Regions from separate parts of the Annamia dubia NIES-4383 genome, predicted to be linked through region 1. Evidence: predicted binding sites of a transcription regulator. Region 1 holds the regulator's gene; each other region holds the start of a gene.
What was found. The regulator NtcA, encoded in region 1, controls nitrogen genes in cyanobacteria. The targets are predictions, from matches to a motif close to TTTGTANCNNNNGNTACAAA.

Region 1 (4,685 bases):
CCGTTTAGAGGAATTAGCCCTCAAAAATGAGGCTTTACAACAAGCCCGACAAGAAGCCGACAATGCCAACCGAGCTAAAAGTGAGTTTTTAGCCATGATGAGCCATGAAATTCGCACCCCCATGAATGGGGTGATCGGCATGACAAATTTATTATTAGACACCTCTTTAAGTGAACAACAACAGGATTTTGTGGAGACAATTCGTAATAGTGGAGACGCATTATTAACTATTATTAATGATATATTAGACCTATCAAAAATTGAATCAGGAAAACTAGAATTAGAGAAAAATCCTTTTAATTTACAAGATTGTATTGAAGGTGTTTTAGACTTATTTGCCCATCAGGCCGCCCAGAAAAAATTAGGCTTAGGTTATTATTGGGATTTTTCCATTCCTAAAATACTCATTGGAGATGTTACTAGAGTTCGCCAAATTTTAGTTAATTTAATTGGTAATTCCCTAAAATTTACCGAAAAAGGTGAAATTATTTTAGCTATTTCTAGCCCTAGTTGTAATCCTAATACCTGTGAATGTGAAATTAAATTTACCGTTAAAGATACAGGAATAGGTATATCTGAAGAAGGGCAAAATAAACTGTTTAAATCATTTTCTCAAGTTGACTCTGGCCGCAATCGAAAATACGAAGGGACAGGCTTAGGCTTGTCTATTAGTAAGCGTTTAGCAGAATTAATGGGTGGACAAATGTGGGTAGAAAGTGAACTAGGAAAAGGCTCAACTTTTTCCTTTACACTCATGAGTAAAATGAATTATTGTGAACAAGAAGTAACTTTTAATTCTGAAATTTTTAAGAATAAACAAATTTTATTTATCGGGGAAAATTCCCTCATTCGTAATTTAATTACTCAACAAATTGCAAAATTAGGTATGATTTATACTGAAACAAATACAGTTAATCAAGCCTTAGTAATTCTCGCTCAAAAACAAGATTTTGACGTAATTATTTTTGATTGTCAAGATTTTAGTTTAGACAATTTAGAGACAATCAAAACCATCAAAAATAGTCCTAAAACTTGCCATTTTCCTATTATTATTTTAAATGCTTTTACCCATCTTTCAGATTCAATAAAATCTCAACTAAATTTAAAATATATTTTAACTCAACCAATTAAACAATCTAACCTTTATGAAATTTTCTTACAAATATTCAACGTCAATCAAACTCAAAACTCTTTAAATTCTTCTTTTGTTGCGACTATTTCTGAGGAAAACAATTATAATTTAAAAATATTAGTAGCAGAAGATAACAAAGTAAATCAGAAAGTTATTTTATTAACACTCAATAAACTCGGCTATTCAGGGCAAATAGTAGGTAATGGATTAGAAGTAATTAACGCTTTACAAAAACAATCCTACGATTTAATCTTAATGGATATGCAAATGCCTGAAATGGACGGCTTAGAAGCTACTCGTTGGATTCGTGAACATTTTGACGATTCAACTCAACCTTATATTATTGCCATGACGGCCAATGCGATGGAAAGCGATCACCAAATTTGTTTAGAGGCCGGAATGAATGACTATCTCAGTAAACCTCTTAAAATAGAGGCTTTAAAAGAAGCTTTATTAAAGATTATTAACTATTAATTAGGGTTTATTAAGTAAACTGTTGACTTAAAGCCACCGGATTATGAACTGTTATTTTCTTCTTATAAATAGAAATCATATTATCCTGCCTTAGATCCCCTAATAACCTTGTCACCGTGACACGGGTAGAGCCAATGGCCTCAGCGATCGCCTGATGAGACAACTTTAAATCAATGCGGATCCCCTCATTGGTGGGAATGCCGAAATCACGACATAAAATTAATAAAAAACTCACCAAACGTGATCCCATATCCCGATGGGCTAATGTTTCAATCATCATTTCCGTCTGTAAAATCCGAGAAGACAACCCCTTTAACATCAACATAGATAACTCAGGATGTTCATTTAAAGCCTTTTCCACATGATCGATCGGCGCCGATAACAACTCCACTGGAGTAAAAGCCACCGCATGATAAAAGCGATCGGATCTTTGCCCCGTCACCAAAGACAACACCCCAAACACACTATTTTCCCGCAATAAAGCCACAGTAATCTCCTCCCCCGCCTCATACACTCTCGATAACTTAACCGCCCCCTTCATCAAAAAATAAACCTTTTCCGCCGGATCCCCCGGAAAAAAAATCGTTTTACCACGCTCATAAAATTCCACCACCGGAGGATAACCACCACTACTGATTTGACGAAAAACCGTTTCTAAAGTTGTTTCTGAAATTACTGAAAGACTCATGGGGATTCACTCAAAAACTGGAAAAATTAAATAAAAAATCAAAAAATTATTTTTTAGCTATCTTAAACTAGCATTTACAAAATAACAAGATATGCGCCATTTTTGCTTAAAAATACTGATCAAAAAATAACAAACTTAAGCTACTATCCACTGCTCCCAATCCCCAAAAAACCTTTCAATCCCTAAATTCGATTGCTATTGACAAAACAATGATAAAATTCTACTCACCATCCTAACAAAAAACATTATTTTTTTTCATTATATAAAAACTATGTTAGATTTAACCGGAAAAAATGCCCTTGTCACAGGCATTGCCAACAACCGCTCCATCGCTTGGGGCATAGCCCAACAACTCCATCAAGCTGGGGCTAATATTGGAGTCACCTATTTACCAGACGAAAAAGGACGCTTTGCCAAAAAAGTAGGAGAATTAGTAGAACCCCTTAAGCCTACAGTCTTCTTACCCTGTGACGTTCAAAACGATCAACAAATAGCCGAAACCTTTACCGAAATTGGCAAAATTTGGGATAAAATTGACATCCTGATCCACTGTCTAGCCTTTGCCAACAAAGACGACTTAACCGGAGAATTTATTAACACCAGCCGAGAAGGATTTAAAACCGCCCTAGACATCAGTAGTTACTCCCTTACCAGCCTCAGCAAAGCCGCCGTTCCCCTTATGACAGAAGGCGGGAGCATCGTCACCCTATCCTATTTAGGGGGAGTCAAAGTGATCCCCAACTATAATGTTATGGGTGTAGCCAAAGCCGCCCTAGAAATGAGCGTACGTTACCTTGCCTCAGAACTAGGCCCTAAAAACATTAGAGTTAACGCCATCTCAGCAGGCCCGATCCGCACCCTAGCCTCATCAGCCGTTGGAGGTATCTTAGATATGATCCACCATGTAGAAGCAACCGCACCCCTTCGCAGAACAGTTACCCAACTAGAAGTAGGTAACACCGCCACCTTTTTAAGTAGCGATCTAGCCAGTGGCATCACCGGACAAATAATTTATGTAGATAGTGGCTACGAAATAATGGGAATGTAAAACCCAATCAGATAAATTAACTTGCCCCAAGCTGAAATTGACTTGTATCAGATTTCAGCTTTTTTTTGTTTCATCGCACAACCAAAAAAATTTTCTAAAAAATTTTAAAACCCTATATTGCTTATAAATCAAGCTTTTTAACCACAAGCTTACCTAACAAATAAAAAAAATATTCTCAAAAAAAAGGAAAAAAGAGGAAGAAAAAGCTTGAAAGGCTTACACAGAGACAGAAAAAAGAAATTTGTCAAAAGTGTTGACAAAACCAAAGAGGTAGGCTATATTGATAAATGCGCGGTTGAGAGAGACAAACGAAGCCGAGCGCACCGAACCTAGACAAATCAATATATTGAAAACTTATTACTAGCCCTTAGTCAAACTAATTTAACAAAAAACTTGACTAAAGTCAAATTAAAAAAAGAGCTTAACAACTCAAACCAAAAACTAAACTTAAGAAATTAATTTAGTTAAAATGGAGAGTTTGATCCTGGCTCAGAACGAACGCTGGCGGCATGCCTAACACATGCAAGTCGAACGAGACCTTCGGGTCTAGTGGCGCACGGGTGCGTAACACGTGGGAATCTGCCCTTTGCTTCGGAATAACAGTTAGAAATGACTGCTAATACCGGATGATGTCGAAAGACCAAAGATTTATCGGCAAAGGATGAGCCCGCGTAGGATTAGGTAGTTGGTGGGGTAAAGGCCTACCAAGCCGACGATCCTTAGCTGGTCTGAGAGGATGATCAGCCACACTGGGACTGAGACACGGCCCAGACTCCTACGGGAGGCAGCAGTGGGGAATATTGGACAATGGGCGAAAGCCTGATCCAGCAATGCCGCGTGAGTGATGAAGGCCTTAGGGTTGTAAAGCTCTTTTACCAGGGAAGATTCTGACGGTACTTAAGGAAGAAGCATCGGCTAACTCCGTGCCAGCAGCCGCGGTAATACGGAGGATGCAAGCGTTATCCGGAATCATTGGGCGTAAAGAGTCCGTAGGTGGTTAGACAAGTCTGCTGTCAAAGGATGAGGCTTAACCTCATAAAGGCAGTGGAAACTGTAAAACTAGAGTGCGGTAGGGGTAGAGGGAATTCCCAGTGTAGCGGTGAAATGCGTAGAGATTGGGAAGAACACCAGTGGCGAAAGCGCTCTACTGGGCCGAAACTGACACTGAGGGACGAAAGCTAGGGGAGCGAAAGGGATTAGATACCCCTGTAGTCCTAGCGGTAAACGATGGAAACTAGGCGTAGGCTGTATCAAATCAGACTGTGCCGAAGCTAACGCGTTAAGTTATCCGCCTGGGGAGTACGGTCGCAAGATTAAAACTCAAAGGAATTGACGGGGGCCTG
Region 2 (4,685 bases), 170 kb from region 1:
AATGATATTCACATCGGTCAACCTTATGTGAGTGGTGCTACCGTAGAAGGCACAATTTTATCAAATTTACGGGGTAAAAAGGTTTTAGTTTATAAAATGAAACCGAAAAAGAAAACCCGCAAAAAACGTGGTCATCGTCAAGAATTAACCCGTTTAATGATTAATTCTATTAAAGTAAATGGTAATGAATTAGCTTCTGCTTCCTCAGCTAATAAAGAAGAAGTTAGTGCTAATTCTTAATCAAAAATAAGCGAAAATTCCGAAATTTGTTAAGATAAAAATTGCGGAATTTTCCATTTTTCAAAACTAATCATTTAAAATAAAAATTAACTATTATTTGAGGATCAAACAATGGCTCATAAGAAAGGTACTGGTAGTACAAGAAACGGACGTGACTCTAATTCTAAACGTCTAGGTGTTAAACGCTACGGTGGTCAAGTTGTAACCGCAGGTAGCATTTTAATTCGTCAAAGAGGTACAAAAGTTCACCCCGGAAACAATGTTGGTCGGGGCAATGATGACACTTTATTTGCTTTAATTGATGGGGTTGTTACCTTTGAATATAAGGATCGTAGCCGCCGTAAAGTGAGTGTTTATCCTGTTGAACAAACTGCTTAAATTTGTTAGCCCCTCTCCTAAAAAGGGGGGCTTTTTTAATGTCAAATTTTATGTTTTTTGTAAGCTTTTGATCATCAATTTTTTTGCTTGTTTTTGATGTTAATAAATCAAAAATTATTTTAAAATAATTTTATTTACTAAATAATCCTTGAGGGCGAAATAATAGAATTAAAATCATAATTAATAAGGCTACCCCTAGTTTATACTCAGCACCGAAAAAGGGAACGGTTAACTCCTGTGCCACCCCTATCACTAACGCTCCGGCGATCGCACCGTAGGGATTACCAATTCCTCCTAAAATAATTGAAGCAAACATTGGTAGGATTAAGAGCCACCCCATTAAAGGACGAACGGCAATAAAACCATACATCGCACCACCTAAGGCCGTTAAAGTTCCCGTAATTATCCATGTCCAAAACACAACTTTTTCCACATTTATGCCTGAAACCCTTGCTAATTCAAGATTATCAGCGACAGCCCTCATGGCCTTACCAATTTTAGTTTTTGTGAGTAAAAAATGTAAAGCAATCATCGCAATTAGAGCTAAAATCATAATTATAATGCGATTCATCGGTATTTTAACCGAGAAAAAATCTAAAGCCTCAGCAATAGGTAAATTATAGCGTTGGTTACTACTCCCCCAAATAAATAAAATGGCACTGCGAATAAATAAAGCTAAACCAATGGAAATAATAATTAAAGTGGTGGGAGTAGCCCTACGTTGACGCATTTTTTTCCACAATAACTGTTCAGAAATTAACATTGCCGCCACCGTGCCAATAATACCAATCATAATTGAAATGACAATGGGTAAACCACTAGCATTACTAGCATAAGTTAAATAAGCCCCTAGAGTCATAAAATCTCCATGAGCAAAATTAGAAAGATTTAAGATACTATAAGTTAAAGTTAAACCAACAGCGGCCAAAGCGATAATACAGCCAACCGCAATACCATTAACTAATAATTGTGAAAATTCGGTTAAATCCATATTTAATTAATCATAAAATAATAATTAGAATGATCAAATAGTAACTGTCCACTGTCCATTGTTCAATGTTTAAATTTTCCAATTTTGGGGTATAATGAATTTAATTGCGGGTATAGCTCAGTTGGTAGAGCGTCAGCTTCCCAAGCTGAATGTCACGGGTTCGAGTCCCGCTACCCGCTTGATCAAAAAGAAACCGAGCCTCTCAAGGAAACTCGGCTTCTTTTTGATTTTATCAATTAAAAAAATCTGAAAAAAATTTATGATAGTCAAAAAAATTTTATTGAAGATGTAAATAACTTGCTTCGGCTTCTAACTGACGTAACAATTTTTCATCATCTTTTGCTCTAGCGAGTTCTAAACGGCGTTCTAAACTTTTGCGTAAACTAGCACGATGAGCGGATGCGGCATTTTTTAAGGTTTCTTGACGATTCATAGTTGTTTTATCCTCTTTTTTTCAATAATAATTTTTTAGATAGCTTTCTATTTAACAGATTAGCATATCCTTAGCAAATAGTATTATTTGTTACAAAAAATTCATAATCCCAATTTGATAATTAACCATGATCAATATTTTTGATACAAGCCGATTAACTCGGCCGTTGCTAAAATATGCCCTTTGATGGCATTTTCTAGCTGTTTTTTAGTTGCTCCACTGTTTAAATTAACCATTGTATTAAGGGCATAGAGTTTAAAAAAATAGCGATGAGTTCCACTGGGGGGACAAGCTCCACCATATTCATTTTTACCCCAACTGTTACGCCCTTGGGTTCCAGGGGTGCTATTTTCTTTAATTTCATCAGTGGGTTTAATATTCCAGATTAACCAATGATCCCAAGTCCCCATGGGAGCGTCTGGATCGTCATGTATTAATGCTAATGAGATTGTACCCTCTGGCAGATCTTTTATGATTAAAGGGGGACTGAGATCCTCCCCTTGACAAGTGTATTTTGAGGGCATCATGGTATTATGGGCAAAAGCAGGGCTTGAAAGTTCCATCTTAACCTCCGGTGATTTGATCAAGTGATAAACAAGAAAAACAGAACCAGCGATCGCCGCCAATAAAAATAAAATTAAATTAAATTTTGATTTAAGGTTGATTGAGATCATGTTGAAGTTTGTCGGTTTGATTTTCAACAGTTTCAGCCGCTTTATTGGCTTTATCAATGGCTGTTGTGGGAGCAGATGACTGTAACTGCTTGATCATTAGCCAACCGCCGAGTGCCGCCACGATTAAAAGTCCAATCATTGATAAACTACGAGTCATCTAAATTACTCTTACCTATTAATTATTTTAATTTATTCAATTATAACCCTTAAAAAATTGTTTTAATCAATAAGTGCATCGTGCTATAAAATGGGTAGAAATTATGGCAAAAACTAGGTAAAATGATTAAAATAAACTTCAACCATAGGAGATAACAATTGATAAGTTTAAGAGAAGTAGAAAACCGCATTAAAAATCAATTACCCGATGCTCAAGTCATGGTCAATGACTTAACAGGAGGTGGTGATCATCTTGAGGCGATCGTCATTTCTTCCGAGTTTGAAGGGAAAACCAAAGTTAAACAACATCAATTAGTTTACAGTGCCTTAAGCGAGGAAATGGCAACTGAGGCGATCCATGCTTTAGCACTCAAAACCTATACTCCTTCTGCTTGGCAACAAGCAGGACAAAGGGTTTAATTTTCTTTAAAATAAAACTAAAATTAAACTTGATTTTGTTGTAATTATAATCATTATTAAATAAAAACTATGACTCCAGAAACAAAAGATCGTATTAAGAAACTGATCGAAGAAAATAAAATTATGATTTTCATGAAGGGAACAAAATTAATGCCCCAATGTGGTTTTTCTAACAATGTGGTGCAGATTTTTAATGTTTTAGGTATTCCTTTTGAAACCTTTAATGTTTTAGAAGATTTTGATATTCGTCAAGGTATTAAGGAATATTCTAAATGGCCTACCATTCCTCAAGTTTATATTAATGGGGAATTTATTGGCGGTTCAGATATTATGGTTGAACTTTATCAAAGCGGTGAACTTCAACAAATGGCTGAAGTAGCTCTTGCTTCTTAAGTTTTTGTCAATAAACCTGTAGAGACGTACCATGGTACGTCTCTACTATGTTTTAATTTAATTCTTCTTCATATTCAGGTCTTTTTTGACGTTCAGGAATATTAATGCGAGGGGCATTATAATTATCCTGACTATCATCATCCCAAACATCTTCATTTATATCATGATCCCCTTGATAATCATAGCGTTTTGAACGGGAAGGTGTGCTGTAGTTAGGTGGTTGATAATTTTTAGCGGCGCGACTTTCACCCCAATTATCTTCCTCTAAATTATCATCATAATCATCATAGGCGATCGCCTCCATTTGACGGGGTTTAACGGGGGCGCGATTTTCCCGCCAGTCATCATCTTCATCCCATGTCGCTTCACGGATCGGTTGTGCCTCTTTAATGGGAGTAGCTACGGGAGTACGCACGGGAATACCCGTACCTAATTGATTTTCAGGGCGTACCGTTGGGGGATAATACATTTCTTCTTCTTCCCTTTCCCAAGGGGGACGGCCGATCCCTAAGCGTTCTAATAATCCTACCGTTAATTGAGTAATGCGATCTTCCGCACCTTCAAAGACAATTAAACGGTTAGGGCCACTACTAACAACTTCATCAATGGGTATTTCGTAGGTACTAATTAACTGATCAGGAATTTGGGGTAAACCGATGGAAGCAATAATTAAAGAAGAAACTCGCCCTTGACTAACATCAAATTGAAAATCTCTGACTCGTCCTAAAGGTTCACCTGTTTCTGTAATCACTTCACAGTTAATCAGCTTATTATAAGCCTCTGCATCAATATCTTCAATCACATCCTCGTCTTCTACGAGTACCACATCACCACTATTAATAATGCTATTGAGATACATATATTTAGGCATTCCAGAGACAGATAAAGCACTATCTCTTAATCCTAAAGCTACCACCTCACGGCGATCTATATCTACTAATAATTCTTTAACTACCCCCAAGCGTTTACCACTATTGCGGGTAATTACTTGAGTATTGAT
Region 3 (4,685 bases), 420 kb from region 1:
CTGTTAATTATTAATAAAATTTGTAAGAATAAACTATTAGTTTCTTTTTAGATCAATGATGATTAATTCTCATTTATTTTTGCTACCTACTCAATATTTATGGGTGGGGATCGGTTGTCAAAAAAATACTTCTGATGATTTAATTAAATATGCTTTAATCACTACTTTTGAAAGTTATAATTTATCTTTGGAAACAATAGCGGCGATCGCTACTATTGAAAAAAAAGAAACTGAAAAAGCTATCATCAAAATATGTCAAGAATATCATATTTCTTTAATTACTTTTAAAGCGGAAAAATTAAAGCAAATCAAAGTATTAAATCCCTCTCAATTGGTAGAGCAAAAATGTGGTTGTTACAGCGTGGCCGAGGCTTCAGCCCTAGCGGCCGTTGCCGAATTTACTAATAATTTAGAAATTAATTTAATCCCAGAAAAATTATTAATTGTTCCCAAACAAATTATCAAAAAAAAAGGTCAGCAAGGCTCGGTTACTTTAGCCGTTGCTAACTCAAAATTTTAAATTTATGTTTAAATAAAATAAATTTTTGACTAGAAACAATTGGGTCAAAATTAAATTTTTTTGCCAATATTTATGACTGATTTACCGTTGCTCCAAAATCATTAATAAGAATTTCTCTTAAGATTGGTTTTAAGTCATCACAGGCTACTCCCTTATGAAATAAAGTACCTAATTTTGCATCTTTTCCTACTTTTCCACCTTTATAAATTGTTACCCCTTCCACTGGTTGACCATCTTTGCGTACTTTTGTACCAATTAAGCCAATATCCGCCGCCTGAGCTTGTCCACAGGAATTAGGGCATCCCGTCCAATGGATCCGCACTCGATCGGGAATATTCAATTCTTGATCTAATTCTTGAGCAATTTTTAACGCTCTGGCTTTAGTTTCAATAATAGCAAAATTGCAATATTTCGCACCAGTACAAGAGATAACAGAACGGGTTAAAGTGCTAGGATTAATCTTAAATTTTTCTAATAAAGATTCATTTAAAAAAGCATCAATTTGATCGTTAGAAATATAGGGAATAATTGCATTTTGTTCCACTGTTAAACGAATTTCACCGTTACCATATTGATCGGCTAGTCTGGCTAATTCAAACATAGTTTCTGAGCTTAAGCGCCCCATCGGAATGTGTAAGCCAACGTAGCTAAAACCCTCTTGTTTCTGAGGATGGACTCCTAAATGATCTTTTTTATCTTGGGTAATTTCATCTTGAGGCGCGGCCGTGGCAAGGGTTTTACCCATTTCTTTTTCCACTTCAGCCCTGAATTTTTCCATGCCCCAATGATCAATTAACCACATTAATCTGGCTTTAGCCCGATTTTCCCTTAAACCTGCCTCTAAGCCGTTTTCGCTATAAACGGTTAAAATTGCCCTAGATAGCTCGATTACCTCATCATCGGCTTTTACCCACACATTCATGGGGATACTTTCGGCGCAACGCTGTGCTGATAAATAACCCCCCACAATCACATTAAAACCTAATTCACTCTCTTTATAAGCAGGAATAAAGGCTAAATCATTAATTTCAGCATGAATAGAATTATCCCTTGCACCCTCGATCGCAATGTTAAATTTACGGGGAAGGTTAGCAAATTGAGGATTTCCCTCACCATTATTAGTGATTAAATTCTGTAATTTTTGTAATAATTCTCTTGTATCAATTAATTCATCAGGATCAATACCGGAAACGGGAGAGCCAGTTAAATTGCGCACATTATCCATTCCCGACTGAATTGAGGTTAAACCTACTTCTTGAAATTGAGCAAAAATTTGAGGTAAATCTGCCAATTTTATACCCCTTAATTGAAGATTTTGACGGGTAGTAATATCAGCACTACCATCATCATCATAACGCTCAACAATTTGCGCTAAAAGCTTCATTTGTTCACTGGAAATAATGCCATTAGGAAGCCTTAAACGTAACATAAATTTACCCGGAGTTACGGGGCGAAAAAAGACTCCTAGCCATTTTAATCTCATTTCTAAATCCGTTTTTTCCATTGCTTCCCAACCCATTTGAGCAATTTTTTCTAATTCTTCTTTAATGGCTAATCCGGCTTTTTCTGCTTTCGCTTTTTCAATTTTATTAAGTTTAAATTTTTTGGAATCTTCAGTAATAGTCATAATTATTATTTTTAGTTTAATGTGATCTTTTAAGTTACACTGTTAAATCAGGTTAATTTGTAATTTTTGTTACTAAATTTTAGATAATTATTTAAACAAAATTTTTAATAAGTCTTTATACTTAATTGTCATAATTAAATTAATAAGTTTTGTAAATTTATGTCATAATTACTTGAATTTAAGTTAGAATTTTGTATCATTGAATACAAATAATTTAATTTATTTATTGTGCATAAGCAAGAGGTAAAAAATGGCAAATCAAATATTAGAAAATAATATTTCAACATTAAATTATCAAAATATTCGTTATTGTGCGGTTACAGTAGAGCATCCTTTTGATCAAAATATTTCATCTAATCATACTAATAATGATTGGGTTAATTTAATTGGAATTGATGATGATTTATTGGATCAACAAGCATTATTATTATGTCCTTATTCTGAGGTGGAATGGTTGACATGGTTGCCTTCCTATGGTGAAAAAATAATTCATATTGATCAACTTTGCCGTATTCCTTAAAATTATCGTTATCAATTGATTTACTCATTATTTATTAATTAATTTGGGGTAAAAAGTTTAATGATGTTTACAATAAACCCATTGTGCCAATTCATTGACATAATGTTCTTTTTTCCAGATCGGTAAACGCATTTTAATATTATCAATAATATATTGAGTCGCCTTAAAAGCTGTGTGCCGATGACTTGCCGTTGTGCCAACCCACACAGCCGTTTCTCCTATTATTAAATGTCCACTTCTATGCACGGCGATCGCTCGGTGTAAATCAAATTTTTGGGTGGCTTCATAAATAATTTTTAAGCCTTCTTTTATTGCTAATTCTTGATAAACTTGATATTCTAAAGAAGTAACTGATTTTCCTTGATTATGATTTCTCACCCAACCTTCAAATGTTACTAAAGCCCCGGCTTGATCACATTTTAAATAATCAATTAAGCGTTGAGAATCAATAATTGTTTCACTAATATTAAATAACATAATTTTATTAATTTATTATTAATTTAACCTCCAGCAACGGGCGGAATAAAAACAAGAGAAACTTGATCTTCAATGGGATAATCTAAATCAGAAAATTCATCATTTACCGCAATTTTGATTGAGTTATCAGCTAAATTAAAATTATATTTATTCATCAAAAAATGATATAATTCTCGATAAGTATTTAACTCGGTTGTGATAGTTTCATTTTTAGTTTTAGCTTGTTCTTCAAAAGAAGCAAAATAACGAATATTAACAGTTTTAAGAGCAGACTTTGGCATATTCATCAGGAGTATTAATATTAGCAATATCTAAAGGTTGATCGGGTGAAATTAAATGATAATCGCCCATTTGTAAGATTTTTACTGGACAATAAATTTTCGCTTTTTTTGCTTTTTGAAATAATTTTAACGCTAAAGGTGTATAAAGTCCACATAAGGCTTCAGGAAAGCCTTGATCTTGATTTTGATAACAAGTTGCTACCACATTATAACGCGCATGATTAATTAATTTTTCAATCATTTTCGGCTGAAAATAAGCCAAGTCACAAGCCATAATTAACCAATTAACTTGAGGATAAGTCTCCAAAGCCGTTAAAATACCGGCAAAAGGCCCTACGCTATCTTGCTGATCAATTAAAGTCGGTAAAGAGGCTAAAGGAGTATTGTGCCATTGATCTTGACGTGCGGAAATAAAAACTTTTTCACAATAGGGAGTAAGAGCCTCATAAATAAACTGAGCATGAGGTTTACCTTGATATTCTAATAAAGCCTTATCTCTTTGCATTCTCTGGCTTTTACCCCCTGTTAACACTAAACCATAAATGGGATTTTTTTGCTCACTTTTACCTCCTGTTTTTGACAAAAGCTGAGTATTTTTAATGATAATTTGTGAAGAAACCGATTTACACATATCATAAATAGTTAAACTTGCGACAGAAACTCCACATAATGCTTCCATTTCCACACCTGTTTTATAGGTTGTTTTTACTTCACATTGAAGGGTAATACATAAATTTTCATCAATATTTACTGTAAAATTACAGGCTTGAATTGGTAAGGTATGACAAAAAGGGATTAAATCGGCGGTTTTTTTGACGGCCATTGTTCCCGCAATAATCGCTGTTTGAATGACTGCACCTTTTTTTAAAAACAACTCTTGCCCTTGTAAATAGGGTTTCATGATCGCAGGTAATTGAATCTGAGTTTGAGCTACGGCGCAACGCTCAGATTCACTTTTGTGAGTTATATCAACCATTCTGGGTTGATGTTTTTGATCAAGATGGGTAAACATAAAAACAAAAGTTTAATTTCCTTGCAATTGAACGGGGTTATTATTGTTATTAATTGGAGTATTTTTAAGATTATTTTGAAAGAAGTAAAAACCAGTAAGTCCTAGTGCTAAAATTCCGAGAACTGCTCCTATTTTTAATTTTAAATTATTCTTAACTGGTTCAGTTTCTTCTTTTAAATCTTCATCATGGGCATAGCGATTAAATAGGAAATCTAAGGCATAATTTCTTAATTCATAATATTTTGGAT

Region 2: a site for NtcA is predicted at 2,120-2,139, ahead of pirA (arginine synthesis PII-interacting regulator PirA). Genes of this name have one in related genera too.
Region 3: a site for NtcA is predicted at 2,338-2,357, ahead of Anndu_RS00395 (ferredoxin--nitrite reductase). Genes of this name have one in related genera too.

Annotation. Positions count from the first base shown of each region.
Region 1 covers NZ_AP025630.1:506,971-511,655, forward strand. Annotated here, with positions in the region: gene Anndu_RS02470 (PAS domain S-box protein) at 1-1,606, shown strand, start outside; gene ntcA (global nitrogen regulator NtcA) at 1,617-2,294, opposite strand; gene fabI (enoyl-ACP reductase FabI) at 2,566-3,342, shown strand; rRNA gene Anndu_RS02485 (16S ribosomal RNA) at 3,809-4,685, shown strand, end outside.
Region 2 covers NZ_AP025630.1:336,791-341,475, reverse strand. Annotated here, with positions in the region: gene rplU (50S ribosomal protein L21) at 1-240, shown strand, start outside; gene rpmA (50S ribosomal protein L27) at 352-618, shown strand; gene Anndu_RS01690 (branched-chain amino acid ABC transporter permease) at 749-1,609, opposite strand; tRNA gene Anndu_RS01685 (tRNA-Gly) at 1,716-1,788, shown strand; gene pirA (arginine synthesis PII-interacting regulator PirA) at 1,887-2,042, opposite strand; gene Anndu_RS01675 (YbhB/YbcL family Raf kinase inhibitor-like protein) at 2,174-2,716, opposite strand; gene Anndu_RS01670 (hypothetical protein) at 2,697-2,873, opposite strand; gene Anndu_RS01665 (BolA family protein) at 3,092-3,292, shown strand; gene grxD (Grx4 family monothiol glutaredoxin) at 3,362-3,685, shown strand; gene Anndu_RS01655 (PRC-barrel domain-containing protein) at 3,738-4,685, opposite strand, start outside.
Region 3 covers NZ_AP025630.1:86,356-91,040, forward strand. Annotated here, with positions in the region: gene Anndu_RS00385 (inorganic phosphate transporter) at 1-14, shown strand, start outside; gene Anndu_RS00390 (cobalamin biosynthesis protein) at 56-520, shown strand; gene Anndu_RS00395 (ferredoxin--nitrite reductase) at 591-2,147, opposite strand; gene Anndu_RS00400 (hypothetical protein) at 2,398-2,667, shown strand; gene Anndu_RS00405 (molybdenum cofactor biosynthesis protein MoaE) at 2,725-3,144, opposite strand; gene Anndu_RS00410 (MoaD/ThiS family protein) at 3,168-3,431, opposite strand; gene moaC (cyclic pyranopterin monophosphate synthase MoaC) at 3,406-4,437, opposite strand; gene Anndu_RS00420 (nitrate ABC transporter ATP-binding protein) at 4,450-4,685, opposite strand, start outside.